Regions from separate parts of the Ruminococcus sp. AF20-12LB genome, predicted to be linked through region 2. Evidence: predicted binding sites of a transcription regulator. Region 2 holds the regulator's gene; each other region holds the start of a gene.
The links. Region 2 encodes Rex, which represses fermentation and respiration genes when NADH is low (regulators of the CRP and FNR family bind a similar motif). Its sites were predicted from a motif close to ATTGTTAANNNNTTAACAAT; they were not measured.
Positions count from the first base shown of each region.

Region 1 (10,123 bases), on a different contig from region 2:
AGACGGTTGTTCTGCGTGAAGGAAAAAAATGGAAAATTTCTACAGAGAAGCTGGTTGTCGATGATCTGATATTCCTGAAGACCGGAGAACAGGTTCCGGCAGATGCGAAGATCCTGGAGGGAAGCCTTGAGGTCAATGAATCCCTGCTTACCGGTGAGGCAGACAATCTTCCGAAGAATCCGGGAGATGAGCTTTTTTCCGGAAGCTTTGTGACGGCGGGACAGGCCTGCTGCCAGATCATCCATGTGGGAAGCGACAACTATGCGTCAAGGATCACCAGCGAGGCAAAGGAATTCAAACGCCATAATTCAGAGCTTAGAAATTCCCTGAATGCCATTCTGAAGGTGATCAGTATCATTATCGTACCAATGGGGGCGCTGCTTTTTTATAAACAGTACTATTTTGTGGGAGATAATATCCGGGATTCTGTTGTCAATATGGTTGCAGCGGTCCTGGGAATGATCCCGGAGGGGCTTGTCCTTCTTACCAGTGTGGCACTGACTTTGGGGGCACTGAAGCTGGCTCAGAAGAAGACGCTGGTGCAGGAACTGTACTGTATAGAAACTCTTGCACGCGTGGATACGCTCTGTCTGGATAAGACAGGAACTATCACAGAGGGTACCATGTGTGTGGAAGCGGTGGAAAGCTATCCGCCGGTGTATGATGAGATTTCCGAGAAAATATCCGGGAAAGATCCTGAATCCGGCGAAGGTGACAGCGATGGAACTGAAAGTTCTGCTGCCTCTGCAGTTTCAGCAACAGATGCTATCGCAAAGGAGGATGGAAGCGCGAATCTCGTATTGCAGGAAAAGTCAGACACTGACCCGGAGAAACACAGTCAGGAAAATCCGGAGAAGCTCCGGGAGATCGAGCATATCATGGGAAATCTGCTTTCTGTGCTGAAGGATCAGAATGCCACTGCCGATGCACTCAGGGCAAGATTTAAAGTATCTCAGGATATGGAGCTGGATCATGTGATCCCGTTTTCTTCTGACAGGAAGTACAGCGGAGCTGCATTTACAGATGCAGGTACTTATCTGATGGGTGCAGCGCAGTTTCTTTTCCCGGAAGGGAACCCGGAATTGATGGAGTATTGTGGCGGATTTGCAGAGGAAGGTCTTCGTGTGCTGGTCCTTGCCCATAGTGTAAATGTGAGTGAGGGTGCGGAGCTTCCGGGGGGACTGGAACCTGTCGGACTTTTGCTTATTACGGATGTGATCCGTGCAGAGGCACCGGATACGCTGGCATATTTCGAAAGTCAGGGTGTTGATCTGAAAGTGATCTCCGGTGATGATCCGGTGACAGTTTCTGCAATTGCCAGACGTGCAGGTCTTAAAAATGCAGAGCATTATATAGATGCGACAACGATCACAACCCAGGAACAGATGGACGAGGCAGTTGCAGAATACAGTGTGTTCGGACGTGTAACACCTCAGCAGAAGCAGGCAATGGTGAAGTCTTTGCAGGCTCAGAAGCATACGGTTGCCATGACCGGTGATGGTGTCAATGATGTTCTGGCGCTTAAAGAGGCGGACTGCAGTATTGCCATGGCTGAGGGCAGTGATGCCGCCAAGAATATTGCCAATGTGGTATTGCTGGATTCTAATTTTGCAGCAATGCCGGAAATCGTGAATCAGGGACGCCGGGTTGTAAATAATATCCGTACTGCGGCATCTATGTTTCTGATCAAAACGATTTTTTCCGTGCTGCTGTCACTGATTACGATCTTCTTCGGGGATTCTTATCCTTTTGAGCCGATCCAGATGTCTTTGATCAGTGCCTGTGCTGTTGGTATTCCTACGTTCCTTCTGGCACAGGAGAATAATTATGAGAAGATCGACCATACATTTTTGCGTCATGTGTTTATGAATGCATTTCCGGCTGCTGTGACCATCACGGGCTGTGTGTTCAGTGTGATGCTGGTATGCCAGAATGTATACCATTCCAATGCCATGCTGAATACAGCCTGTGTGCTTGTGACAGGATGGAATTATATGGCGGCACTTAAGACGGTTTATGCGCCTTTGAATACCTATCGAAAGGTGATCATTTACAGTATGCAGGTGATCTTTTTCGGTGCGGCGGTGGTTCTGCAGAATCTTCTGACACTGGGATCTCTGGAATTCGGAATGATCATTCTGGTGTTCCTTTTGATGACATTTTCTCCGATCCTGATCGATGTGATCACGGCCTGGCTCAGAAATATTTACAGTCGTTCGCTGGATAGTGGGGAACAGGGGAAATTTGCCGCATTTATTGATAAGCTGAGAAAATAATAATATGAGAAATAAAAAAGGACACTGCCCGTTGAAAATGGCAGTGTTCTTTTTTGATTACTGTTCACTGGTAATATCCCGCGAGGTGTGTTACTGAGAACGGAGTGAACAGTAACCTTTTTTGGGCGAATAAACTGTGGAGAAGTTATCCGGTGCAGATCTGTGTAGAGAATGCAGATTGTGGATATCCGCCTGACGAAGTTATTATTTCGTGTGCATAAGCCAGATAAATCCGAAGGCAGGGATCTCTACAGCCTGTGCGTCTCTCTGAACTCCTGTGAGAAGATCTGTGTAAGTACCGTCCTGTTCGTTGATCCAGGCTACCTTATCCTGATCACTGAAATTGTAGATGCAGATCAGCTTTTCTTCAGAAGTTTCTCTTACCAGGGCAAGGAGAGCCCTTTCCCAGGTTTCCACCGTATGTGCAGGAACTTCAGGTGCAAATACCGGATGGCTGGCGCGGATGGATTCCAGCTGCTCAAGGCTGTTGAAAATGCGTCCCTGAATCGTTTCGACATCGGCTCTGTTCCTGGCAAGTGCCCAGTTGAAACGTCCGTTGTGGAGCCAGCGGGGATCAGATGCTTTGGAAATGTCTGCTTTATAGGTGTAGTCATTCAGCTGTCCGACCTCGTCACCGCTTCGAAGTACCGGAATTCCGGGGAGGGAAAGAAGCAATGCATGAAGTGTTACGTCATAGCGGATTCCCCGGCTGACACCCTCCATATTTCCTTCATAATCAAAACGCTCAATTCCTGCAAGAGATGCGGTTGTTCCGCAGAGCTCAGATTCCTCGTTTTCCGGATTTACATAAATTTCACCCCGGGCAAAGGAATCAGGGAAAATACCTGCCAGGAATTCATTCAGATAATCTCTGTGAGGTCCTTCTGTGATAAAGCTTCCTTTCAGGAAATCATAGTCTAGGTTCCAACGTACAGTGTTGCGGTTACGGAGGTAATTCTGGAATACCGGTGCCTGCGGAAGGTCTGCAGCTCTGTCAATTCCCCGGCGGAGAAGGGCAGTGTCCTTTGTGGCAACGGTATGCCAGAGATCGGACATCAGCCGGGTGCTGTTTACAATGTGAAGTTCCGGCATATCGGAAGTTCCGCCGAATGCAGCAGCCTCTGCAGGTGGGCGGTCTGTTTCGCCAAGGAGAAGAATTCCGGGGCATACGATCTCACACACCATTCTGGTCATACGTAGCAGAGAGTGAAGCTTCCAGAGATTTTCTTCCGGCATCATCGGAAGGACACCAAGGCTGAATACAGAAGCACCTTCATTTGCAAGTTCCAGGATCTGAAGAAGCATTGCATTGAAATAAGCCGGAGTCTGGAGCACACACGGCGCACCGGACTGTGGGTCATCCACAGAAAGGCTTAACGGGATCTCAAGAGCCAGGCGGATACCTGCTTTCCTACAGTTAGCTGCAAGTGTGTACAGATCTTCGGAGGTTCCGATCTCCGGGATAATGCAAAGGGAGCAATTGGAGGTTGCCTGGAAAAGATCTGTCAGGTACAGAGTGTCTGCTTTGCATTCGCTGATATAGTCCAGTTTATCAGATAGACCGGAAAGAGTATCTGCGAAGTCAGCAGGATTTACAGCCATTCCGGTGAAAGTAGTCTTACGGAACCAGTCAGGATCAGCAACGCAGGTCTGGTCAGCTTCCTTCATGGAAAGAGAGCGCTCACGGTAAATCTCTTTCATCTTTTTTGTGAGGCTTGAGAATGTGCCGGCAACTTCCGGATGATCGCGGAACAGTTCACAGTAGAGCCATTTCAGATCATTGTAGTAGTGTTTCAGACGTTTCTCGTAGAGGGCATCGTAAGCTGTGTCCTCCTTGGAGGTTTCGACTTTCAGAGGCTCGGTCTTGGAAGTAGTAACTTTCGCCGGTTCAGTCTTAGAGGTCTCAACCTTGATCGGCTCAGTTTTAGAAGTTTCAACTTTGATCGGCTCGGTTTTAGAAGTCTCAACTTTGATCGGCTCGGTTTTAGAAGTTTCAACCTTGATTGGCTCAGTCTTTGAAGTTTCAACTTTGATCGGCTCGGTCTTGGAAGTCTCAACTTTGATCGGCTCGGTTTTTGAAGTCTCAACTTTGATCGGCTCAGTCTTTGAAGTCTCAACTTTGATCGGCTCGGTCTTTGAAGTCTCAACTTTGATCGGCTCAGTTTTTGAAGTCTCAACCTTGATCGGTTCAGTCTTAGAGGTCTCAACCTTGATCGGCTCGGTCTTTGAAGTCTCAACCTTGATCGGCTCAGTCTTTGAAGTTTCAACCTTGATCGGTTCAGTTTTAGAGGTCTCGACTTTAAGCGTTTCCTTCTTTACGGTTTCAAGTTTTTTTACTTCGACTTTAGTATTTTCAACAGATTTGGCAGCAGGGGTATTTTTTTTCAGCTGCTTTTCTTTTTTTGCCTGCATGGCAGCTTTCTTTTTCTGGAGTCTTTTTGTTGACATATAGAGTTCCTCCTTAGATAAAATGATATTTTCGGTATAAAAGTGTAAACTCTCTCACGTGAGAGAGAAACAGAGCTACAGTTTATGAAAAATAGGGCGACGATTTTTAAATACAGCATAATAGGAAAAACCACATTCACGGAAAATATCAGCTGCCTTGTCAAAAGCATAGCCGATCTTATCCGGAGTATGGGCATCTGCACCAATGGTGATGATCTCACCGCCAAGCTCACGGTAGCGTCGGATAATATTGACACATGGATTTGGTTCACCAAGCCCATAGTGATAACCGCCTGTGTTCAGCTCGATCCCCACATTTTTGCGGATCAGTGTCCGCAGGATCTCGTCCAGGATCTCCTTATATCTTCCATAAGAATACTGACGGTTCCGATTTGGACCATAACGTACTACATAGTCGATATGTCCATACACATCCATCTCATCAAAAGCAGCGATATTTTCCAGGATGGATTCAAAATATTCCATGTAACATGCGGATTCCTTACGGCCCTCAAAATAAGAAGGATAATAAGGATCGTATCCGTGCACCACATGGGAGGAACCAATAACGAAATCAAAAGGAACTTCCTTCAGAAGATCGGAAAAAGATTCTGCAAGCTGAGGCTGAAGTCCAAGCTCGATCCCGAAGTTAACCTGGATCTGGTTTTTAAAAGCATCCGCAAGACTCTCAAGCTTCTGGCGGTATGCAGGGATGTTCAGGGAAAAATCAAGATTTTCCGGAGTATCAGGATAATCCGGATCAAAATGTTCAGTAAAACAGATTCCCATGAGACCCTTGTCTGCGGCAGTCTGGATCATCTTTTCCATCGGTGTATCGGAATCTGCGGAAAAAGAGGAGTGCATATGGCAGTCCCATAAAATTTTCTGGTCCATTTTGTACCTCCATATTCAAGCCTTTATATTCTGTGACAATGATCATATCTGCCTGCTATGAAGCCGGAAAAGTAAGGCTCCCGGAAGGGAGCAGGGATATCTCTTTTGGCGCTCAGCAGGACAGAACTTTCTATCAGAGAATTATAGCACATTTTTCAGAAATTTTCTTAATATTTATTTTAATGTTCTTTTTTATAAAATGCTCTTGAATTTTTGTTTGGAATTAGGTACAATATGAAACAGGTTGATGTTTCTTTAACAAAGGAACGATTTAATCACCATTCAATTCATAGGAGGAATTTATCATGGCAGTAAAAGTTGCAATTAATGGTTTTGGACGTATCGGTCGTCTTGCATTCCGTCAGATGTTTGGAGCAGAGGGATTCGAGGTTGTAGCAATCAATGACCTTACATCTCCTAAAATGCTTGCTCACTTATTAAAATATGATTCTACACAGGGAAGATATGCTCTTGCTGATACAGTTAAAGCAGGAGAGGATTCCATCACAGTAGACGGAAAAGAGATCAAAATCTATGCTAAGGCTAACGCTGCAGAGCTTCCTTGGGGAGAGATCGGTGTAGACGTAGTTCTTGAGTGCACAGGTTTCTACACATCTAAAGACAAAGCTCAGGCTCATATCGATGCAGGTGCTAAGCACGTAGTTATTTCCGCTCCGGCTGGAAACGACCTTAAGACAATCGTTTACAACGTAAACCATCAGGGTCTTACAAACGAGGACAAGATCATCTCCGCAGCTTCCTGTACAACAAACTGCCTTGCACCAATGGCTAAGGCTCTTAACGATCTTGCACCGATCAAATCTGGTATCATGTGCACAATCCACGCTTACACAGGCGATCAGATGACACTTGACGGACCGCAGAGAAAAGGCGATCTGAGAAGATCCCGTGCAGCTGCAGTTAATATCGTTCCGAACAGCACAGGTGCTGCTAAAGCTATCGGACTTGTTATCCCAGAGCTTAACGGCAAACTTATCGGTTCTGCACAGCGTGTTCCTACCCCAACAGGTTCTACAACAATCCTTACAGCAGTAGTTGAAGGAAATGTTACAAAAGAGCAGATCAACGCAGCTATGAAAGCAGCTTCTAACGAGTCCTTCGGATACAACGAGGATGAGATCGTATCCAGCGATATCGTTGGTATGAGATTTGGTTCCCTCTTCGATGCTACTCAGACAATGGTACTTCCACTTGAGAATGGCACAACAGAGGTTCAGGTAGTTTCCTGGTATGACAACGAGAACTCCTACACAAGCCAGATGGTTCGTACAATCAAGCACTTCGGAAGCCTTCTGAACGCTTAATTTTCAGCGAACGAGTGTAGAAGAATAGACTCAGAAAGGGTCCGGTCTGAAGAGGACCGGGCCCTTTTTTTCCAAAAGATCAAACAAAAGAATATCTGAGGAAATGACTGTTGACAGAGCGGACAACAATACCGCTCGCCCTTATTGATCTGCTTCCGGCAGAAATAAAAGTTAAGGAGATATAGAAATGCTGAACAAAAAAAGTGTTGATGATATCAATGTAAAAGGACAGAGAGTACTTGTAAGATGTGACTTTAACGTTCCGCTTCAGGATGGAAAGATCACAGACGAGAATCGTCTTGTGGCTGCTCTTCCTACAATCAAGAAACTGATCGCAGACGGCGGAAAGGTTATCCTCTGCTCCCACCTCGGAAAACCGAAGGGAGAGCCGAAACCGGAGCTTTCTCTTGCACCTGTAGCTGTTCGTCTTTCTGAGCTTCTTGGACAGGAAGTGAAATTTGCAGCAGATCCTGAGGTAGTAGGACCAAACGCAAAAGCTGCTGTTGCTGAGATGAAAGATGGCGATGTAATTCTTCTTGAGAATACACGTTACCGTGCAGAAGAGACAAAGAACGAAGATAAGTTCAGCGAAGACCTTGCTTCTCTTTGCGATGTATTCGTAAACGATGCATTCGGAACTGCTCACAGAGCTCACTGCTCCAACGTAGGTGTTACCAAATATGTTAAGACAGCAGTTGTAGGATATCTGATGCAGAAAGAGATCGATTTCCTCGGAAACGCTGTAAATAATCCAGAGAGACCATTCGTTGCAATTCTTGGCGGTGCTAAGGTTTCCAGCAAGATCTCTGTAATCAACAACCTTCTTGATAAGGTAGATACACTGATCATCGGTGGTGGTATGTCCTATACATTCTCCAAAGCTATGGGCGGACACATCGGAACATCCCTCTGCGAGGATGATTACCTTCAGTATGCTCTCGACATGATGAAGAAAGCAGAGGAGAAGGGTGTGAAACTTCTTCTTCCTGTAGATAACAGAATCGGTGATGCCTTCTCCAACGACTGCAACATCCAGATCGTTAAACGTGGTGAAATTCCGGACGGATGGGAAGGAATGGACATCGGAACAGAGACAGAGAAGATTTTTGCAGATGCTGTTAAAGATGCTAAGACAGTTGTATGGAACGGACCGATGGGATGCTTCGAGATGCCGAACTTTGCACATGGTACAGAGGCAGTTGCAAAAGCTCTTGCTGAGACAGATGCAACAACGATCATCGGTGGCGGTGATTCCGCAGCAGCAGTAAATATCCTTGGATATGGCGACAAGATGACACACATCTCCACAGGTGGCGGTGCATCTCTTGAGTTCCTTGAAGGAAAAGAGCTTCCGGGTGTAGCTGCAGCTAACGATAAAGACTGATAAAAAAATAAAGTGTTCCATAAACACAAAAAAGGAGATAAAACAATGGCAAGAAAGAAAATTATTGCTGGAAACTGGAAAATGAATATGACACCAAGCGAGGCTGTAAAGCTGGTTGAGACTTTAAAACCGCTTGTTGTTAACGACGAAGTTGATGTAGTGTTCTGCGTACCGGCTATCGACATCATTCCTGTTGTTGAGGCAGCTAAAGGAACAAACATCCAGGTTGGCGCTGAGAACATGTACTTCGAGGAGAAAGGTGCTTACACAGGCGAGATCGCTCCGGCTATGCTCGTAGATGCAGGCGTTAAGTACGTAGTACTTGGACATTCCGAGAGAAGAGAGTACTTCGGTGAGACAAACGAAGACGTTAACAAAAAAATGCTCAAAGCTTTCGAGCATGGTATCACACCGATCATGTGCTGCGGCGAGACACTTACTCAGAGAGAGCAGGGCGTGACAATGGATTTCATCCGTCAGCAGGTTAAGGTTGGATTCCAGGGTGTTACAGCTGATCAGGCTAAGACAGCAGTTATCGCTTACGAGCCGATCTGGGCTATCGGAACAGGTAAGACAGCTACAACAGAGCAGGCTCAGGAGGTTTGCGCTGATATCCGTAAATGCATCGCTGAGATCTATGATGATGCTACAGCAGCAGAGATCCGTATTCAGTACGGCGGATCTGTAAACGCTGCAACAGCTCCTGACTTATTCGCTCAGGCTGACATCGACGGCGGTCTTGTAGGCGGCGCTTCCCTGAAACCAGATTTCGGAAAGATCGTAAACTACAAATAAGATCCACTTAAAAAGGGGCTTCGGCCCCTTTTTTTATATCTTCTTATAGAAAAAACCAGAAAAACTCTCCCTGACACGGATAGCACAGCCAACAAAAAGCTGCATCTGATCACAGTCAGAGAGAGTTTTTCTTATCTTCAGAGTAAGGATTGTTTTTCACTGAAGCTTTTTCTGTATGTTCGTTCCTTTCGTCAGGCTCGGGAACATGTTCCACAATGTCCTCGATCTCGCAGTGGAGAATGGAACACAGCCTGTCTATGGTATAAATTTCAACATTTTTATTTTTTCGGAGTCTGTCCAGAAGTGAACGGGTAATCTGGTAATGTTCATAAAGATCATACTGAGTGATCCCACGCTCCTTCATCGTGACCCAAAATCTGTCATATTTTATCATATATATATCCTGTCCGATTCATCCTTGAATTAATCTTATTATGAAGGTAAAATTGGAATCACAACAGTGTCCTTATATCGACACTACAGAAAGGAGAAGCAATGAGGAAGTTTTTTAAAATCTTAATTTCAGTGGTGATCACACTGTATTTTTCAGCTACCATGTTCTACTGCTTTGTGGCAGGAACACCGGATGGTGGAAAAGGGGCAGTGATCTATATGATGTCAGCAGCAGGCTTGTCGATACTGTTTCCGGCTTTTACCTGCGGCTGCATTCATTACATCCTTTATCTCAGAAAAAAAATGGATGAAAGGCGCAAATGATCAGGATTTATGGTATGATAACAATAAATATCTGGCAGGGTATGTCGTTTCAGAAAACGGTTATCTGATAACGGCAGAAACGCATCAGATGGCTGTACTGTGATGCAGCCGTTACGTATTATAATAGAAAGAAAGCCTGCAGCTGTGCGTAAGACGCTTATATGATCATTTGTGGAGGATTTTATGGGGAATATTCTGGATTATCTTGACTGGAGAGGAGATATTACCTTTGAGCAGTCACCCTTTAATGAAGTTGACAATCTGATACTGGCGTGTTTTTCCTA
Region 1 is NZ_QUGH01000003.1:153,292-163,414, reverse strand. Features, by position in the region: gene DWX61_RS05105 (HAD-IC family P-type ATPase) at 1-2,276, shown strand, start outside; gene DWX61_RS05100 (hypothetical protein) at 2,481-4,724, opposite strand; gene DWX61_RS05095 (histidinol-phosphatase HisJ family protein) at 4,800-5,618, opposite strand; gene gap (type I glyceraldehyde-3-phosphate dehydrogenase) at 5,924-6,943, shown strand; gene DWX61_RS05085 (phosphoglycerate kinase) at 7,131-8,327, shown strand; gene tpiA (triose-phosphate isomerase) at 8,373-9,122, shown strand; gene DWX61_RS05075 (helix-turn-helix domain-containing protein) at 9,238-9,516, opposite strand; gene DWX61_RS05070 (hypothetical protein) at 9,618-9,839, shown strand; gene DWX61_RS05065 (Mbeg1-like protein) at 10,023-10,123, shown strand, end outside.
Region 1: the regulator Rex is predicted to act here: its motif matches at 5,862-5,881, upstream of gap (type I glyceraldehyde-3-phosphate dehydrogenase).

Region 2 (10,123 bases):
GGCTTATTTGCAAGCCGTATTCCTTTTTACAGATAAGTATTTCCACAATTTCTTTGTGTATACCATGCGTGGTACTTTTTTACCGGCCTTATGTCTGACCCGGCGTTTTCCGGATCCGGGTATTTACGGATCTACTGGAAAAAGCTCTCCTCTTCTCCACATTCCTTACCGTCTTTGATATAAACTCGCGGAACACGTTTACTGATCCCGCAGACAAATTCATAGGAAAATCTTCCGGAAAGATCTCCCAGTGTCTCCACACTGATAAATTCCTCTCCGTCTCTTCCCATCAGGGTGACCTCGTCCCCGGCCTTCACCTCCGGGATATCTGTGACATCAACCATAAACTGATCCATGCAGACACGTCCGAGGATCGGAGCCTTTTTGCCCCGGATCAGGACCCAGCCCTTATTGGAAAGCTGTCTCGGATAGCCATCTGCATAACCTACGGGAATCGTTGCCATTCTGGTAAAACGTTCCGTAACAAACGTTCCTCCATAGCTTACCGCTGTTCCGCGTTCCACATTTTTCACATAGGATACATGACTTTTCAGCTCCATTGCAGGTGTCAGCTTCACGATATCACGTTCTACTTCTTCTGACGGATAAATACCGTAAATGGTGATGCCGGCACGAACGACATTGAGATTTGCTTCCGGAACACGGATGATACCTGCACTGTTGGAGCAGTGACGTACCGGGATATGAACGCCTCTTTTTTCCAGAAGCTCTGCAAAACGGAGATAACGGTCCAGCTGCACCAGTGCAGGAGAACGGTCAGCCTCATCCGCCCTGGCAAAATGAGTAAACATTCCCTCGATCACCAGATTCGGGATTTTTGAGATTTTTTCGATCTTTACCGCATTTTCCGGAATATCCGCATATCCGATCCTTGTCATTCCCGTATCCAGAGCCAGATGAATATGTACATTTTTTCCAATGCGTGCACCTGCTTTTGCATATTCTGCCGCTGTATTAAGATCCGATATGGTAATCCGGATATCATTGGCTGCAAGTTCCTCATAATATTCCTCAAATACAAGGCCAAGGATCAGGACAGGCTTGGTGATCCCTGCATGCCGAAGCTCCAGTGCCTCCTCTGCAGTAGCTGTTGCAAATCCCCAGATATAGTCATAGTCCTGGATCAGACGGGCAATAGCTCTGGCTCCATGGCCATAACCATCCGCTTTGATCACAGCGATGATCTTTGTCCCTTCTTTGACATTTTTATGCATTTCCTCAAAATTGTGGGCAATGGCGTCCAGTGATACCAGTGCTTTTACTCTCTCGTATTTTTTCATAATTCCGACTCCTCTTCACCTATAGCTAATGCCCTGGGCAGATATTCTATGATATCTCCCGCCAGCATACTGCGCTTTCCTTTTTCAGCGGCTGCAAGATCACCGCAAAGTCCGTGAAGATAAACACCTAACGCGGCCTTTAAAACCATGGGAGGCTGTTCCTCCGTTTTCAGATACATACATAACACTGCTGCCAGGATCCCGGAAAGCACATCTCCGCTTCCTGCAGTTGCCATTCCGGAATTACCGGAAAGATTCAGATACATCTGTCCTTTCTCATCTGCGATCACTGTACATGCATCCTTCAATACGCACACAGAGCCTGTTTCCGCAGCGCATTTCAATGCAGTATCTGCGATCTCATGCTGGATCTCCTGGATCGTTCTGCCACTGAGCCGGCTCATTTCTCCGATATGCGGTGTCAGAACCACATGCTCTCCCAGATACTGGTGCCACTGAGGATGTGCAGCCAGAAGGTTCAGACCGTCAGCATCCAGGATCAGCGGTTTTTTCTCCCGGGCAGCCGCCGTGAGAAACCACTGTTCTCTCTCACGGCTGGCCACTGATGTTCCAAGTCCCGGTCCGATCACGATCACATCACACCAGGATAGAAGCTGTTCATTGGATTCCTGATCAAAGCGGCTGCAGACCATAGCCTCCGGAAGGAGTATCTGCAGTGGGATCCTGTTGGCTTCCACAGTCTGGATCTTTACCATTCCCGCACCGGCACGAAGTGCTGCACTGGCGCTTAAATAAGCAGCTCCGCACATTCCCTCACTTCCGGTCACAAAGAGCACTTTTCCGAAGGTACCCTTGTTTCCGCCGGGATCACGTTCCGGAAACAGCTTCAGATCTTTATTTTCCAGACAGGCGGCAGATGCAGTCACAGCTTCCTGTTCATAGATCCCGATATCGGCGGTAACGATCCTTCCTGCATACAGTCTTCCCGGATAAAAGCAAAGGCCTCTTTTCCGGTAGGCAAATGTGACAGTCAGATCGGCGCTGAAGGCAATTCCCATTTCCAGGCCAGTATCTCCGTTCACTCCTGACGGGATGTCAACTGCGATCTTTTTGGCCCTCGCACTGTTCATCTCATGGATGATATCAGCATAATGCCCCTCGATCGGACGCGTCAGGCCTACCCCAAACACGGCATCTACTATAGTAGTATATTCACTCCACTGCGGGTTATTCACCTCCGGGACACGATAACCGGAAGCGATCTTATACTGAAGAGCTGTCTCTCTGGTCATTTTATCTTTGTTTCCGACCATATAAAACTCTACCCGAATCCCCTTCAGATGGAACAATCTGGCAACAGCGATACCGTCACCGCCATTATTTCCGCTTCCGCAAACTACCAGGATCCTTTCGTCCTTCTGGAGATACTTTTCTGTTTCCTCTACCACCTTCAGTGCTGCCCGCTCCATCAGAACCTCGGAGGGAACTCCGATCTCACGGATCGTTGTGGAGTCCAGATCCTTCATTTCTTTGCAGGTAACAAGCTTCTTCATTCTGTCTTCTGCCTCCCCTCTATCATAGAGAAAGCTGCCGTCTCCGGCAGCTTAACAATTCTTACTTATCCACATGTTCCTGCCTGTATTTACTGAGATTATAAGACAGTGTCATCAGACTCTCGGAAAGATGAACGTTCTCTACGATCACATCATCCGGTGTCTCAAGATCAAGATGTGCAAAATTCCAGATTGCCTTGATCCCGTTCTCCACCAGGATATCTGCCATTTCCTTGGCTTTGTTCTTAGGAAGTGTCAGGATTGCGATCTCCACGTTATTCTCTCTCAGGAAAAACGGAAGCTCACTGAGCATCTGGATCTCAAGTCCACGGACTGCGATGCCCTCAAGCACAGGATTTACGTCAAAGATACCAACCAGCCTGAAGCCACGCTTCTCAAAATCCACATAATTGGCAAGTGCCTGTCCCAGATTACCAGCACCCAGAATGATCATCGGATGAACGGTATCCAGTCCCAGGATCTTACCGATCTCTGTATAAAGATAATGTACATTATAGCCATACCCCTGCTGCCCAAAACCGCCGAAATTATTAAGATCCTGACGGATCTGAGAAGCTGTGGTATGCATCTTCTTACTTAATTCATTGGAAGAAATACGTTCTACATTGTCTTCCATCAGCTCTCCTAAGTAGCGGTAATAGCGTGGCAGACGCTTAATCACCGCTTTCGAGATTTGTTTTGTCTCCACGATAGTTTTCCTCCTTACCTTACACTAGGTTAATTATAACGAATTGACATTTTCCTGTCAATTAAAGTTGTCTATTCTGTACAAATTTCTTTATAATTTTTCTAATAATTGATTTTTTCTTTGAAATCCCGGCAGTTTCCGTTATAATAGGTGGAGGATTTTTCCCTGTTCAGGCATAAACAGGGGTGATTCTTTATACAGGAGGACAGTTTTTATGATTTTATCATGTCAGAATATATGCAAGGCCTTTGGCGAAAAAGTAATTTTAAATGATGCATCCTTTCACATTGAAGACCGTGAAAAGGCTGCTCTGATCGGCTGCAACGGTGCAGGAAAGACCACACTGCTGCGGATCATCATGCAGGAGCTTTCTGCTGATTCCGGTACCGTGGTGCTTGCCCGGGATAAAAATATCGGCTATCTTGCCCAGTACCAGGATATCCACGGACATCATACCATCTACGAGGAGCTTCTTACCACCAAGCAGCACATCATCGATATGGAACGCCGTATCCGCAATATGGAACAGGAAATGAACACCGTGACCGGTGATGATCTGAACCGTCTGATGGAAACCTATACCCGTCTAACTCATCAGTTTGAACTGGAAAACGGATACGCTTACAAAAGTGAGCTGACCGGTGTCTTAAAGGGTCTCGGCTTCACGGAGGAAGATTATGACAAGCAGATCGAAACTCTTTCCGGCGGTCAGAAAACCCGTGTGGCACTGGGCAAGATGCTTCTTTCCAAGCCGGATATCCTGCTTCTGGATGAGCCAACCAACCACCTGGATATGGAAAGCATCTCCTGGCTGGAAACTTATCTTTTGAATTATCCGGGAGCTGTTTTTATCGTCTCCCATGACCGTTATTTTCTGGATAAGGTGGTCACCAAGGTCATTGAGATCGAAGCCGGACAGACCCGCGTATACAGCGGCAACTATTCTGCCTATGCTCTCAAGAAGGCTCAGCTTCGTGACGCACAGTACAAGGCATACTTAAATCAGCAGCGGGATATCAAGCATCAGGAAGCCGTTATCGCCAAGCTGAAATCCTTTAACCGTGAAAAATCCATCAAGCGTGCGGAAAGCCGTGAAAAAATGCTGGACCGTGTACAGAGGATCGAAAAACCTCTTGAGCTCCAGGACCGGATGCGTATCTCTCTGGAGCCACGGGTGTTAAGCGGAAACGATGTGCTCCACGTAGAAGAGCTTTCCAAGGCCTTTCCGGGACAGACCCTGTTCTCCGATATCTCCTTTGATATCAAACGAGGCGAGCGTGTGGCACTGATCGGAAACAACGGAACCGGAAAGACCACCATGCTGAAGATCATCAACGGTCTTATTGAAGCAGATGCCGGCAAATTTTCCCTTGGTTCCAAAGTGCAGATCGGTTATTACGATCAGGAACATCATGTTCTGCATATGGACAAGACAATTTTCCAGGAGATCTCCGATACTTATCCGACTCTCACAGAGACCGAGATCCGAAATATGCTTGCCGCATTTCTCTTTACCGGAGATGATGTTTTCAAGGAAATCTCCGCACTTTCCGGTGGAGAAAGAGGCCGTGTTTCCCTTGCAAAGCTGATGCTTTCCGAAGCCAACTTCCTGATCCTTGACGAGCCTACCAACCATCTGGATATTGCCTCCAAGGAGATCCTGGAGGAAGCACTGGTCAGCTACACCGGTACAGTCCTTTATGTATCCCATGACCGTTACTTTATCAATCAGACTGCGACCAGGATCATGGAGCTGACAAACCAGGCAGTGGTAAATTACATCGGTGATTATGATTACTATCTGGAAAAGAAGGATGAGCTGACCAGTACCTATGCACCGGGAAGTACTTCTCCGGAGGCACCTGCCGAAGAAAAAACGTTTTCCGAGAACAAGCTTTCCTGGCAGCAGATGAAGGAAGAACAGGCAAAGAAACGAAAACGGGAAGCCGAGCTGAAAAAAGTCGAAGCCCGTATCGAAGAGCTGGAAACAAGAGACAGCGAGATCGACGAAACCATGGTCCTTCCGGATGTCTGCACCAATGTAGCGGAATGTACAAAGCTGAGCCGCGAAAAAGCAGCCATCGCTGAAGAACTGGAAGAGCTTTATGAAAAATGGGAAGAGCTGGCCTGACGGTCAGCTCTTTTTTATCCCCTTATGTTTTTATGGAAGCAGCATGCCGAGATGCTGTTCAAAGCATACACCATCGTTACGGTCTGTTCCTTCCTCCACCGCATCCCGGATCGATGCCGAGATAAAATCCACGGCCAGCTCTGCACAGGTTTTCATGGAATATCTTTTTACCAGCCCTGCACTGAGCACGGATGCAAAAAGATCTCCTGTCCCGGAATAGCTTCCGCCGGATTTCTCTGCAAATACCCAGGAGCTGTTTCCGTTTTCCAGGACAAGATTTCCCATTTTCAGAGGCTGCCCCTCCTCCCTGTGATCCACTCCGGTGATCACAACGGCAGGAAGTGAAAATTTCCGGGCAAGTCCGCACCCGATCTCCCGGATCTCTTCCATCCGCCGGGCCTCTGATGCCTTTTGCAGTTTATTCCAGATCTCCTCCATTTTTTCTTTTCCGTAGAGAAGAAGGAGGGCTTCCGTAAGGTTCGGTGTGATCACATAGGAACGACGTGTCAGTTCGCAGAACCGGCTGCGAAGCTCTTCTGTATAGATCGGATAAACCGCGCCGTCATCCCCCATCACCGGATCTGTAAGGATCAGAGTATCCTTCCCTGCAAACGCATCCATAAATTTCAGGATCCTGTCTGCCTGCTTATCATCAGAAAGAAATCCTGTATAGATCCCATCCGGGAAAAATCCTCTTTTTTTCCACTGATCCATATATGGTTCCATATGCTCTGTGAAATCCTCACAGAAATAACTTTCATAACCGGTCTGGTTGCTTAAAACAGCGGTGGGAAGTGGACACGCCTGGACTCCCATCACCGAGATCACCGGGATCGCTGCTGTCAGTGAACATTTCCCCAGCCCGGAAAGATCATTGATCACTGCTATTTTTTTCATGGTAATTCTCCAGTCTTGAGTTTTTTTCTGTAATATTATAGAATGAACTGTCAGGTTTACGCAATCATTTTTGGAAGGAAATCATCATACTTATGTTAAATATATCCGCAGAACACAAAAAAGAACACCTTTATCTGGAGGTTTACCACTATTACCGGAAGCTGATCCTGGAAGGCCGTCTCCTTCCCGGAAGCAAAATGCCCTCCCTCCGCAAATGCGCCCAGGAGCTGAAGCTGAGCCGTACCACCATCGAAAATGCCTATCTTCTGCTGGCAGCAGACGGCTATATCATCGCCAGGGCACAGAGCGGCTATTATGTCACCGGCATTGCTTCCAAGCAGCATCTGCTTACCCCCGAAAAACAGGATAAGGACATCACGCCCTGCCTTTATGATTTTGCCTCTTCCGGTGTTGACCGGGAAAGCTTCCGTTTTGATCTGTGGCAGCGTTACATCAAAAGCGCCCTCCGCCAGGGCGACCGTATGCTTTCTTATGGCGAACCCCAGGGCGAAAGCGATTTCCGGGAGGTTCTCGCAGACTATATCCGGGAACGCAGAAATGTGATCTGCTCCCCGGATGACATTGTAGTAGGGGCCGGTCTCCAGCCCCTTCTCCAGATCCTCTGCCCTCTGATCCATGAACGGAAAACCGTTTCGTTCCCCACACCGTCCTTCACCACATGCAGCACCATCTTTCAGGATTACGGCTTTGATGTCCATTACCGGGACAAAAGCTGCGATGTGATCTATGTTTCTCCTGCTCACATGACGAAATGGGGCGAGATCATGCCGGTAAAACGACGCCTGGAGCTGATCCGTCATGCAGAGATCAATGACCATCTGATCATTGAGGATGATTTCGAAAACGAATTTGTTTATTTCCAGAAGCCGACGCCTTCACTTTTCGGTCTTGCAGGTGGTGAAAACGTTGTCTATATCGGTTCCTTTTCCAGGCTGCTGCTGCCCTCCATCCGTGTCAGCTTCATGGTACTGCCGCGCTCTCTCCGGGAAAAATATACAAAAAAAGCAGCCTTTTATAATCAGACTGCTTCCAAGGCAGAACAGATCGCGCTCTGCCAGTTTATCCGCGACGGGCATCTGGCTTCCCAGACAAGAAAGCTCCGCCGCCTTTATTCCCAGAAGCTGAAGGCTCTTTCCCAGGCTGTCCGGGAAACCTTCGGCCAGGACTGCCAGATCCAAACAGGAGCCGCAGGAACCAGCCTTGCCCTTACTCTTCCCTGTTCTCTCACAGGCAGTGAACTGACAGACAGAGCCCGGAACCGTGGTCTGGGACTGGAGGTTCTCAGAGAAAACGGAGCCGAGGTCACCCTGGTCCTCTCCTGCTCCTCCATTCCATCCAAGGATTTTCTGCCTGCCTGTCAGCTTCTGAAGGAGGTTACCGGCTCCTAATCTCTCCGGTTATCGATCATGTAGAGCAGGGCATTTACAATGCACGCAGCAATATTGCTTCCACCCTTGCGTCCTTTTGCCACAATATAAGGCACATCTGCGTGCATGATCAGCTCCTTGGACTGCACAACATTCACAAATCCTACCGGCACACCGATGATCAGCTCAGGAGAAAGCTTTCCGTTCTCAATAAGCTCATAAAGACGTACCAGTGCGGTAGGTGCATTTCCAATGGCAAAGATCAGCTTTTTATCCATCTCTGCTGCCTTGTCCATGCTGGCTGTGGCTCTGGTAGTCCCGTTCTTTTTTGCAAGGGCAGCCACATCCTCGTCGGACATGAAGCAGTAAGCCTCACCGCCGTAGCGGGCAAGTGCACGCTTGTTGATCCCGGCCTTTGCCATCTGGGTATCTGTGACGATGCAGGCACCGTTGCGGATGGCGTCCATTGCCTTCTCCACTGCCCCCTCCGAGAAGCAGAGATTTTTTGCATAATCAAAATCTGCGCTTGTGTGGATGCAGCGTTTTACGATCAGCTCGGTTCCCGGGATCAGGGGAGTATCCCCAAGCTCTTCTGTGATGATCTCAAAGCTTCTTTTTTCGATCTCCATGGGTTTTACATTTTCAAGCTCTACTTTCATTTCTATTCTTCCTCCGTAATCCCGTTTTCCAGTATCTCATAGATTTTTTTCATATCCAGATGCTTCCGCAGCTCTGCAGCCAGGATATCATACTGCTGTTCCTTAAATGCCGCAAAATCCACGCCTGTCATATTTTCCACATCAATCCCTTTTTTCTCGCCGATCACGCGTATGATCGCCTCTGCAGATGCTTCCTTATCAAAAACGCCGTGGATATAGGTTCCGCACACATTTCCCGCAAAAGCACCCTCTTCTTTTTTCTTACCGCTGACGCTGTCTGTAATCTTCGTTGCTGTTCCTGCATTCTCCTTCAGGATACTTTCGCCCATATGGATCTCATAGCCCTCGATCTCCGCACCGGAAAGAGGAGCAAACACACCGGACAGCTGACCGAAATGCCCCTGCACCCTGGTCCTGGTTTTCTTTTCGGCAAATACCGTTTCCATGGGAAGAAGTCCCATCCCTTTCATGGAACCGCCATTTTCAACTCCATGAGGGTCACTTAAGGTTTCACCCAGCATCTGATAGCCACCGCAGACACCAAAGATCAGCTTGCCTCTGGAGGCTTCCTTGAGAACTGCTGCCTCCATTCCGCTTTCCCGCATCCAGATCAGATCACCCATGGTGTTCTTAGTTCCAGGAAGGATGATCATGTCCGGAGAGTGAAGATCTCTCGGGTGTTTTACATAGCGGAGAGAAACTCCGGGAATGCTCTCAAAAGGATTAAAATCCGTAAAGTTGGAGATCCTTGGTGTACGGACCACTGCGATATCAATGACACCGGCTTCCTGCTTCCGGTCAAAACGCTCCGTCAGGCTGTCCTCATCCTCCACCTGGATATCCAGATAAGGCGCCACACCCACCACCGGGATCCCGCTTCTTTCCTCAAGCATGACAACACCAGGGTCCAGAATAGTCTTATCTCCGCGGAATTTGTTGATGATCAGCCCCTTTACCATAGCCTTCTCATCGTCCTCCAGAAGCTCTACCGTACCGATCAGCTGAGCAAAAACACCTCCACGGTCAATATCTCCCACAAGAAGGACCGGTGCCTTGGCCATCTTTGCCATACCCATATTTACAATATCCTCATCCTTGAGATTGATCTCGGCAGGACTTCCCGCACCTTCGATGACAATGATATCGTTTTCCGCTGCAAGAGCGTTGTACGCCTTCATCACATCCGGGACCAGGGTCTTCTTATATTTGAAATAATCCCTGGCACTCATGGTTCCAAGAACTTCTCCGTTTACGATCACCTGGGAGCCTACATCATTGGTTGGCTTCAGAAGGATCGGATTCATCAGGACAGACGGCCGGATCCCGGCTGCCTCTGCCTGCATGACCTGGGCCCGTCCCATCTCAAGACCATCCTCTGTGATAAAGGAATTCAGTGCCATATTTTGTGATTTAAAAGGAGCCACACGATATCCATCCTGCTTAAAGATCCTGCAAAGTCCCGCAGCCAGCAGGCTTTTTCCGGCATTGGACATGGTTCCCTGTACCATTATTGCTTTTGCCATA
Region 2 is NZ_QUGH01000002.1:217,042-227,164, reverse strand. Features, by position in the region: gene alr (alanine racemase) at 132-1,301, opposite strand; gene DWX61_RS03725 (NAD(P)H-hydrate dehydratase) at 1,298-2,815, opposite strand; gene DWX61_RS03720 (redox-sensing transcriptional repressor Rex) at 2,877-3,527, opposite strand; gene abc-f (ribosomal protection-like ABC-F family protein) at 3,739-5,655, shown strand; gene DWX61_RS03710 (pyridoxamine kinase) at 5,686-6,552, opposite strand; gene pdxR (MocR-like pyridoxine biosynthesis transcription factor PdxR) at 6,645-7,961, shown strand; gene DWX61_RS03700 (precorrin-8X methylmutase) at 7,958-8,599, opposite strand; gene DWX61_RS03695 (cobyric acid synthase) at 8,602-10,122, opposite strand; gene cobD (threonine-phosphate decarboxylase CobD) at 10,107-10,123, opposite strand, start outside.

Region 3 (10,123 bases), on a different contig from region 2:
GAATTTTTACCGGCTGTAGATAATCCCAGTTCATAGGCTACCTCCTGCTTTATCAGTCACAAAATTTTTCATCGACCATTGTAAGCACTTCATCAAGGATCGGGAGATACTCTTCCAGCTCCTCTTTCGTGATGATCAGTGGCGGACAGATTTCAATAAAGTTCTCACGTCCGAAAGTTGCAAAGCCACGTTTCTTTAATTCTGCAAATATCCACGGCATTACCGGTCCGGGTACGCCGTATTCCTGCATCGGTTCTCTGGTTTCTTTATTCTTGACTACTTCAAGTGCGCCGAACAAACCGATACATCTTGCTTCACCAATACATTTATGCTTTCTTACCATCTCGTCCATAAACGGAGCAACGATCTTGTGCATCTCAGCTACATGTCCCTCGATGTCGTGTTCTTTATAATATTTCATTGCTGCTACACCAGCCGCACATGCAAGTGTATGTCCACTGTAAGTAAGTCCGCACTGAAGAACATTTTCCTCAAAATACTCCGCAACCTTTTTACTCACAATACATCCGCCCAGCTGTACATAACCACAGGTAACACCTTTTGCAAATGTAATGATATCCGGTTTCATGTCGAAATTCATAAATGCAAACATTTTTCCTGTACGGTAAAATCCTGCCATAACCTCATCACAGATCAGAAGGATTCCATATTTGTCACAAAGTGCACGAACACCTTCCATATATCCGTCTGGAGGAAGAATGACACCGTTTGCACCTACTATAGACTCCATCAGGATCGCTGCCACATTTCCGGGGCCTTCATATTTGAGCTGCAGATCCAGCGCATCCAGATATTTCTTCGTTACCTCTGCATCATCAACTCCTTTTGTATATCCGTCACGATACATCTGAGGGTTCATAAAGTGTACGAATCCATTTGCACCACCGATCTCTGCTGCATATCTTCTCCAGTCACCAGAAGCATTGGATGCTCCAAGTGTAGCTCCATGATAGCTTCTGTAACAGGAAAAGATCTTGGTTCTTCCGGTTACCATACGTGCCATTTTAATAGCATTCTCATTGGATTCTGCTCCACCATTTGTGAAGAAAACTCTCTTGTATGTATCTGCTCCTGCTGCTTCTACAAGCATTTTTGCCAGCATGCTCTTAGGCTCGGATGCATATGCCGGTGCCATGAAGCACATCTTATCAGCCTGTTCCTTGATTGCTTCAACGATCTCCGGCAGCTCATGTCCGAGGTTGGAACACACCAGAAGTGAAGCCATATCTGCATATTTTTTTCCATCATAATCGTAAAAATAAATTCCCTCAGCTCTTTCTACCGGTAAAGTATCTGCTCCTGATCTTGCCCATGACTGCATCACATAATCTTTATGCATCTGTGCTACTTCTTTTCCTGTTAAACTCATAATAACTTCCTCCTCTTTATCTGTAATTCAGTTTTAAATATTGTTCATTTTTGCGGTAAACAAACTTATTATTTGTTGTAGAATAAGAAAAGCGCCCGGCCCACATTCATTTGTGAACCAGACGCCTTTGTCTTATCTGAGTCATATATTACTCTCGACACTGACTGTCTGCAATAGACATCTATCCAATTATTTTTGTGCTGCAGCACAATCGTTATTATTCTGCTGCCGCATTTTCCTTTTACATTTCATTCATCTGATATAACAGGAAACCCAGCCTCAGCTGAAAACGCACATCAAAATCAGAAAGATTTTTTCCAAGTATCTCAGCGGCCTTTCCAAGCTTATAATTAATTGTATTTCGATGTACGATCAATTCCTGTGACGCACTTTTGACACTGCAGTCGTTAGCCAGGTAGCACTGAAGTACTCTGACCAGATCTGAGTGGTTCATCTCATCATATTCATACAATGGAGCTACTGTATCTGCCAGATATTCTTTTATTGCTTCCTTATCTGTAAGTGTGAGCAGTACCCTGTAAATCCCAAGATCTTTGTAAAAAATAATCTTTCCGCCATCTGTGCTTTGCTCGCCCGGAACCTGACAGACACATAATAAATCAGACATTTTTTCCGCAAACTGATAGCTCTTATAAATCTGCCTGATCCCGGAAATCTGCTTACTTACACTTACAAAAATCTGTTCCTTCTGACATACCATCCTGCATAGTATCTGAAAAATCCTCTCTGTAGTTTTTCTGCATGCTTCATCAGAATAATCACACAAAACCAGAAGGATCTGCTTATCCTGGGCACAACACAAAATCCCATTATAATTGCAGCGGATATGACTGCTCAGTTTAGATAAAATCTGCTCTAGCCTTGTTCCTGTTACACGATCATTGTCTTCCAGAACACACACATTCACAACCGTATATGCACTGTCTGTAAAATACCCTTTTCTCATCAGTGCCGAAACATACAGTTCTTCCTGAGACGGACATAAAAAGGCATTGTTAAGTGCCGTCGCAACCTCAATTGCGTTCTGCTGCTCTTTTGTTATTGCAAAACATATGATCCGCATGATTTCAGCCATTCGAACCCTCCACGGTACTTCAAATACCGGGAATCCCTTTTCATTTGCAAAATCAATAACATCCTGTCCGATCTCACTGATATAAGGCCCTGTATTGATCACGATTCCACTGGCTTTGTTTCGCCATACTTCCTTTACCAGACGAAGAAGAGTCAGATTTTCATTCAATCCTAATCCAGTTGTAAAAGTAAGCTCCTGTCCCTGCAGAAATGCAGAAATCGTGTCGCTGTCTACCATATGCGTCCATGACACTTCATGATCCAGTCCTGTCTCACCTGCTACCAGCTTCATCTCCAGATGCTGTACCTGTTTTATGATCTCACGCAATGTTACTGCCATATTTATACACCTTTCTCCACCGCAGCTTCCTGTGATCAACTGCATCAGACGATCAAAGATACTCCAGATATCAGAAGCAGTATATAAGTCAGATTCAGAAATACCTTCTGAGATACTTTACATACCAGCTTTTTACCTAACCATGTAGCTATAAGTAATGGCAGGATACTGATACAGATCAGTCGAATATCTGCCGTTCCAACCAGGCCGCTCCTGAACTGGGTAACCATCAAAAAAAAATTCAGCACCACCCATACAGGGGCCACTGTCGCACGAAATTCTTCTTTTTCTTTCAGTACCTGTGTTGCATAGATCACAAGTAAAGCCCCTCCTGATACAAACATACCATGAATTATCCCTGCCAGGATCAGAACTATCCACAAAATGAGATCCGGAAGTTTTTTCTCTGTATGGATGCACAGATTCTTTAATGCAACTACGACGATTATGATTCCATATATTGTCAGAAGAATATTTTCAGATTTCACGATCCGGCAGATCTGTATCCCTGCAAACATTCCAACCAACATGACCGCAGACATCTTAAGCAATTCTTTCCAGTTTATATGTCGATATCCGGTCACTGCGATCATCAGTCCGGACAGCCAGGCCATAACATTCAGGACCACCTTTGCATGATCCAGCCCAAGCAAATAAACGGAAGGTGGCATCGCCAATACCGTGCCGGCAAACCCTGTGATAGCCTGAATAACATTAGAAACAAACAATACAAGCAAAAATAACAATTCTTTCATAGAGCATTCTTCCTTTTCTGTATTATCTGTTTACCGCACACTCTTTATCACTGCTGATAAAATAAAAAGACGCTTTGCAATAATGACTGCAAAACGTCTTTGTTTTTCTACATTCTTGATTTTAACACGCTAAAAGGCAAAAGTCAACAGTTGCCTTTCTCCATTACCTTGACACATTCTTTTGTATTATTATTTTTTGCTATTTTTCTTAATGACAGCTATGGCTTCCACATCCATGCTCGCCACATGTATGTCCTTCCCCGTGGCTGTGCTCATGATGAGAACACTTAACATCCGGATTATAATCGAGTGTTTCATTGATAAACGCTTCTACTGCTTCATCCGCATCTCCGGAAACTCCTCCGAAAAGCTTAATGCCGGCTGCCGCTAACGCTGTCTGTGCGCCGCCTCCGATTCCGCCACAGATCAAAACATCTGCATTCAATGCTTTAAGAACTCCTGCCAATGCGCCATGTCCGCTTCCATTCGTATCTACTACTTCTGAATGTACTACTTTTCCTTCCTCTACATCATAAATCTTAAATGTTTCTGTGTGTCCGAAGTGCTGAAAAATCTGTCCGTTTTCATACGTTACTGCTATTCTCATGATACCTTCTCCTTTTTCTGCTGCATATTTTTGATGAATCTCCTGCTTGTAACATCCTCCAAGTCCACAGTTACTGCTCTGACCATCACAGATTTTGAAATCTCCACCTTCAATTTTAAGCGGATATCCATCAATGAGTGCATCTGCTATTTTCTTCCTGGCAATCTCATAAATTCGCTGAACAGTTGTTCTTGCTACTTGCATAGATACTGCGCACTGCTCCTGACTATAACCTTTCTTGTCCAACAGACGGATGGTTTCATACTCATCTACCGTCAGAACAATAGGTGTTTTTTTCTCAGTATCATCTGCCGGAAAGAATTCTAAAACATTGGGGAAATGGCAAACTTTTCTGCATTTTACTGGTCTCGGCATAAACTGCTCCTTTCTTGCTTTTCTTATATAATAGTTCTATAAAAGGCATATGTCAATAATGTTTTTGACATATGCCCATATAACTCAGCTAATAGTATTATATACAGCATAAACTTCTCCTCACGACACATATATTTCGATGTTTTTCCGCAAATCAACTATTGATAATGGCATAGAAAAAACAGTCTGTCATAACAGAAATTAATTCCATCAAAACAGACTGTTCTTTTTGCCATCTTCTTTTACTGCGCCTTCGATCTGATATGCACTCGTTGCTGCACCCCAGACAAAATCCTCTGAAAACCCTGAATACTTTCTATTTTCTTTCTCCATTGCTTTCTTCCTTTTATTAAATCATTTCTTTTGCTATTTCCATTCTTCAATTCCCAGATTCTCTATATAATCAGCAAGTTCTCTCGCCATCTCATAGGTCTCCGGAATTCTGAGATGTCCCGGAGTTGCTGCTCCGTTTCTCTTAATAATTTTCAAAAATGTTTCAAAAATCATTCAAAAAAACTTTCATATATATCGCGTGGAACATATGGATATAAGAAACTACAAATCCGCCTTCATCTTTATCTTCCACAATTTCCATACGATAGGACATTGCCATATAATCATTCAGCGTCTTCATCATTCTTCGCCTCGCTTTCTACAATCTGCTTTACCATTTCTACATATACTTTCTTGATTGGTTCATGCTTTGGTATTACCTTTATTTCCTGCATTTCTTCCTACATCTACAAGATAATCTGCTACATGAGAAATAAATTCTATATTATGTTCAATAATTAATACAGGTATATGTATTAAGTTAAAAGAATAAACCCATAAACAGCAGATCCCCTGCAAAGCTTGAAAACTCTGCAGGGGAACACATAAATTTTATTTTCCCTATGTAATCATCTCCGGTTTCATCTTTCAAAAACAGGTATATCCGAAACATCCCGCTTTTCATTACGGATATAATCCTGATTATACGGGAATCTGGCAACCTTTGCGCGAACCTTCATCTGGCGGGTTCCCGGCGTTCCCCAGAGTATTTCAAGCTCCGTCCCTTCTTTGGCATATTCTGCGGAAATGAAGGCCAGAGAAATCATGCTGTTATAGGTATAAGAGATGATTTTTCCGCTTGTGATCCCGATCTCCTTATCTGCAGCCAGCACCTTATCCGCCCGGTACTCAAAACCAAACTCTCTGACACAGAAATAGTATTCAAGCGCGCATGGTTTGGTAATATCCTCGCAGGGTTCCTCCCCAGGGCTGAGCATGGTTGCAAAGACTTCTGCCACATCCTCGGCGTTCCACTCCAGGGTTACGCATTTTTTTTGGGGCTTTTTCGACATTTCAAGGAGGGCTTCTTTTCCAATGAAGTCATGATTGTATTTAATCAGGAAATCCCATCCCACATCATAGGGAGTAACAAAGCGAGCCTGAAGATCATCCCCCACACTTCCGAGAAGCCTTCGATTGAGATTGAACATGGATAACTGAGGCACTGTGCGCATATATTCTGTCATTTTCTCGCTGGTTTCCAGCCACGGAAGCGGATAGTGAAGATTGATATTCGGGAATCCGGCCTCCGTATGGTTAAACATGTTATAAGCCTGGAGCCCAAGCTTTCTTGCTCCCAGCTTTTCACCTGCCGCCCATACCAGATTATAGATCTCCGCATAATCCGCCATATCTCCGTGAATTTCATAAGCAAGGTTGCCGGACATGCCAAGCCGGATGATGCGTACCTGTTTTCCGTTTACCTCCTGGATTCTATGTCTGCCGAATTTGATGTCGTGAAGATTGGCCTGGAATGCGTTTTCCAGAATCTCTAAGGACTTTTCACCGTCAATCTGGATAAAATATTCCTTTCCGCTCATGTTTTCGCCATGCACATCCAGATCTGATGTATTGACATAATAAGAGATCACCGGATCAAGCCAGTAGGTTCTGTAACGATCTTCTCCGATACGGATTACAACGCCGTCTGTCAGAATCTGACCTTTCTCATTGCACATTACGGCATGGCGTATGCCGTTCATTCCCAGCGTGGTAAAATCATTTGTACAAACCTGTCCCATTAATTTAACGGCATCCGGTCCGTATACATCATAAATGGGGGATGTCATAAGCGCCGTTCCAATCCATGCGCTGGTCTGATATGCCTTGATCTCATCCTCCACGCCCGTATAAGCATATGCCGTAATAAAAGATCCCTGTGGGAACAATAAGGTGGCGCCTTCCAGCGCCGGATTCATCATTTCTGCCATTTTTCGTCCTCCTACTGTTTTTAATTATCTGTAGATGTTCTTGTTCCGATTAAATGATTTTCCATATCTTCAAACATTTCTCTTACCGTGATGGGCTTTTGCCCTGTCAGCTTTTCAAAATCATCTGTAAATGTACTCATTTGATTCAGACGGATTGCCCTGCCAAAGGACACCATTCCATCTGAGCAAAATGGAAAGTTCTTCGCCGTGTCCGCCCACATTTCCTCCGTTGTCCTTGGAACGCCGATGGAGTCAAAGAACTCATACATCTCATCATCGTTGATATATTGATATTCCGTCTTTTTACCCGTAACCTCCGAGGCGATTGCCATGTACTGTGCAATTGTCAGAAGCTCGGCTCCATTTATATCAACAATTCGATCTTCCCAATCAGACATTGCCGCACAGGCCGCCGCAAGCGCACAGTCATCCCTCGAAACAAATGCCATTTTCCCATCTCCCATGTTATTGCGGATGATGCCGTTTGTATTTTCAACTGCTTCCACAAATGTGGAGACCATTGCTTCCGCATATTGGGAATCCCGAAGAATCAAATAATGGATGGGCTGTTTTTTGATATACCTTTCGGTCCATACATGATCGTTTACTTCGTAAGCATTGATATCCTCATGTCCGGCTCCTACAATCGATGTATAAACCAGTTTGTTTACACCTGCCGCCACAGCCGCATCAATTGCAATTTTATGTGCCGCTCTTCTTTTCGGTCCAACGAATGGCATGGAGATCAGAATAACTGTATCCGCATCTTTAAATGCTTCCGTCAGTTTTTCCGCATTGTTAAAATCGGCAATTCTGGTTTCAATGCCCATTGCCTGGTATTTTTCAAGACCATTTTTTGTTGGAGCCGTAAAAATCAAAGCTTCATGAGGATATTTTTCCAGCAATACACGGGCTGACCTGCTTCCAAAATTTCCGTCTACTCCATTTAACAATATCTTTTTCATAAAAAATAATCCTTTCAACTATATAGTTATAATATTAAAAAATCGATACCCCTTTATAGGATGCTCCCTCAGCTCTTTTTATTGCCTCCCTCCTTTTGTCTGAATTATATTATCTCTTCTCTAACTGTCGGCGCCTGAACAGTGTTTCCTATATATTTATAGTAAAGCAGTTGCCATCTCCCGTCATCAGTTATATAATTCATTTATACTGTCTTTTTTCGTCAAAAATAACCAAAGGAGTTTTTTGCAATGAAATCTATGAGTATTTCTGTCATCCTTGACTGGATTCCTGATAAATACAGGATTTTTTATAAATCTACGGGCTTAGATCAATTATTCCGGCATGCCCGCATGCTTGATGATTCCATGGAAATAATTGATAATGATTTTCTGTATTTAACACAAGAGAGCTCTTTCCTTGATAGGGAATGGGATATACGTAAGCCCCGGTTCCTGATTTTCTGTACCAAAACCGGATCAAAGGAGGGACAGATAAACCCTTCCTGGATGGAGCATGCCGCCATCTTATATACGGACGAGCCTTTTCATAAGGTATTCCGTGAGTTTCTGGATATTTTTGATAAGTACTATGCCTGGTATGAGCAATGCCTAAATATAATTATCGAAAACAAAGATGTTTCAGATCTGCTTGATTATGCGTCCACCTTTCTTTGCAACCCGATTGCCCTTTTTTCTCCAACCGGAAAGCTGCTGCATTATACCGGGAAATTTCAGGAAAAAATCGTGGGAACTCTCTGGGACGAGGTTATCAATTTCGGCTTTACACCGACAGAATCCATATATCCTGACGAACACCAGAGAGTTATGCAGGAAATTCACAGCGGAAACCGCTTAATCTCCAGCGTCTTTCGTCAGGATCCATCCCATCACTCTCTGACCGCTCCGCTTTATTTTGAGGGAAAAAACTTTGGAGCATTCGGTACGACAGATATAAACGGTCCCTTTACGGAAGCACAAAAGGCTTTGTTATTAGAAGTCGTTCATTTTACAGAGCTTGCTATGAAGCACCAGATTCAGGCTTTTCTTTTGCAGGATGAAGAAAACTATTATGTTATACGGCTTTTACAGGGATATCCGGCAGATGAGCTTTCTACCTCTTATTATCTCCAAGCCAGAAATTATACGAATGAGGATATTTGGTATCTTTATCAATTTTCCCTTCCGGAATCTGACGTCTCGGATACCCGTCAGTCTGCCTATATTCATCAGATAAAAAACATTCTGCCTCATGGAGTTGTCCTCTATTTTGAACATTCTATTGTTGCGGTTTGCCGCAGGCGGGATTTTGATCCTGATTATGAAAAATCATACGCCGCACTGGATGATTTGCTAAAACGGCTTTCCCTTAAGGTCTATATAAGCACCCGTTTTTTTAGATTCACGGAGCTTTCCATGGCATATGGGCAATGCAGGCTTATGAAATCTTACCCTTTGGAGCCTCAAAAACATATTCAAAGGTTTGATGAAGCCTTTCTGCATGTTTTATATGGTGTCCTTAAGGAAAAAAACTCCTTGCCGGGCTTCTGCCACCCAGCTGTTTTATCCCTGTGGCAAAGCCATATGGAGCAGGATCTCACACTCATTCATAATTTAAAATGCTATCTTATCAACGGAAGAAATATAGCGGAGACTGCCCGGACGCTTCATCTTCATAGAAACACCTTGATCTACCGGCTACGAAAAATCGAAGACCTGCTCCATATTTCACTGGATTACCTGGATGAAAATATGCTTCTCTATTTATTAATATCCTGCCTCATCTGCGAAACACTTTAATTTGGACATCCTCCTATGCTTGAAATTTGGCTTGCGACAGCAATTTCATTGCAACATAGGAAGATTTTCATTTATTTTGTGATTCTTACTTTTGATTGTTTCCAAACTGAGGGAGTAACAGCCCACAGAGGAACATAATTACCATACATATGGATGCAAGCATAAACAACAAACTATAATTTTCTCCCGCAATCGGTGTTAAGATATAAGTTGGAATCAAAACAGCTCCAAGAAGCTGTAATGTAGAGATGACACCCGCCGCACTTCCTGCATATTTAGTTCCAAGTCCTTCTAACAAAACCGGTGCGGAAAGGAAAATAGGCATTGACGCTCCAAGCATAATTCCAGTATAAAGAACCAGTATGTGTAAAACGAATATGGACGGAAATCTCCAACACATAATAATTCCGGCAAAACTCAACACGGCAGCTCCTGATACAAACACTTTAACATTTTTGATTTTAGAGAATACAATGGGACCTGTAATAGAGCCAATACAATTTCCCAATGTCAACATAGATGCAATCGTACCACA
Region 3 is NZ_QUGH01000007.1:143,663-153,785, reverse strand. Features, by position in the region: gene DWX61_RS10840 (iron-containing alcohol dehydrogenase family protein) at 1-34, opposite strand, end outside; gene DWX61_RS10835 (aminotransferase class III-fold pyridoxal phosphate-dependent enzyme) at 53-1,390, opposite strand; gene DWX61_RS10830 (PucR family transcriptional regulator) at 1,632-2,825, opposite strand; gene DWX61_RS10825 (sulfite exporter TauE/SafE family protein) at 2,870-3,580, opposite strand; gene DWX61_RS10820 (NifB/NifX family molybdenum-iron cluster-binding protein) at 3,789-4,562, opposite strand; gene DWX61_RS10815 (family 1 glycosylhydrolase) at 4,773-4,895, opposite strand; gene DWX61_RS19320 (hypothetical protein) at 4,929-5,051, opposite strand; gene DWX61_RS19690 (hypothetical protein) at 5,059-5,199, opposite strand; gene DWX61_RS10795 (aminomethyltransferase family protein) at 5,477-6,826, opposite strand; gene DWX61_RS10790 (NmrA family NAD(P)-binding protein) at 6,847-7,791, opposite strand; gene DWX61_RS10785 (PucR family transcriptional regulator) at 8,041-9,588, shown strand; gene DWX61_RS10780 (MFS transporter) at 9,674-10,123, opposite strand, start outside.
Region 3: the regulator Rex is predicted to act here: its motif matches at 7,814-7,833, upstream of DWX61_RS10790 (NmrA family NAD(P)-binding protein).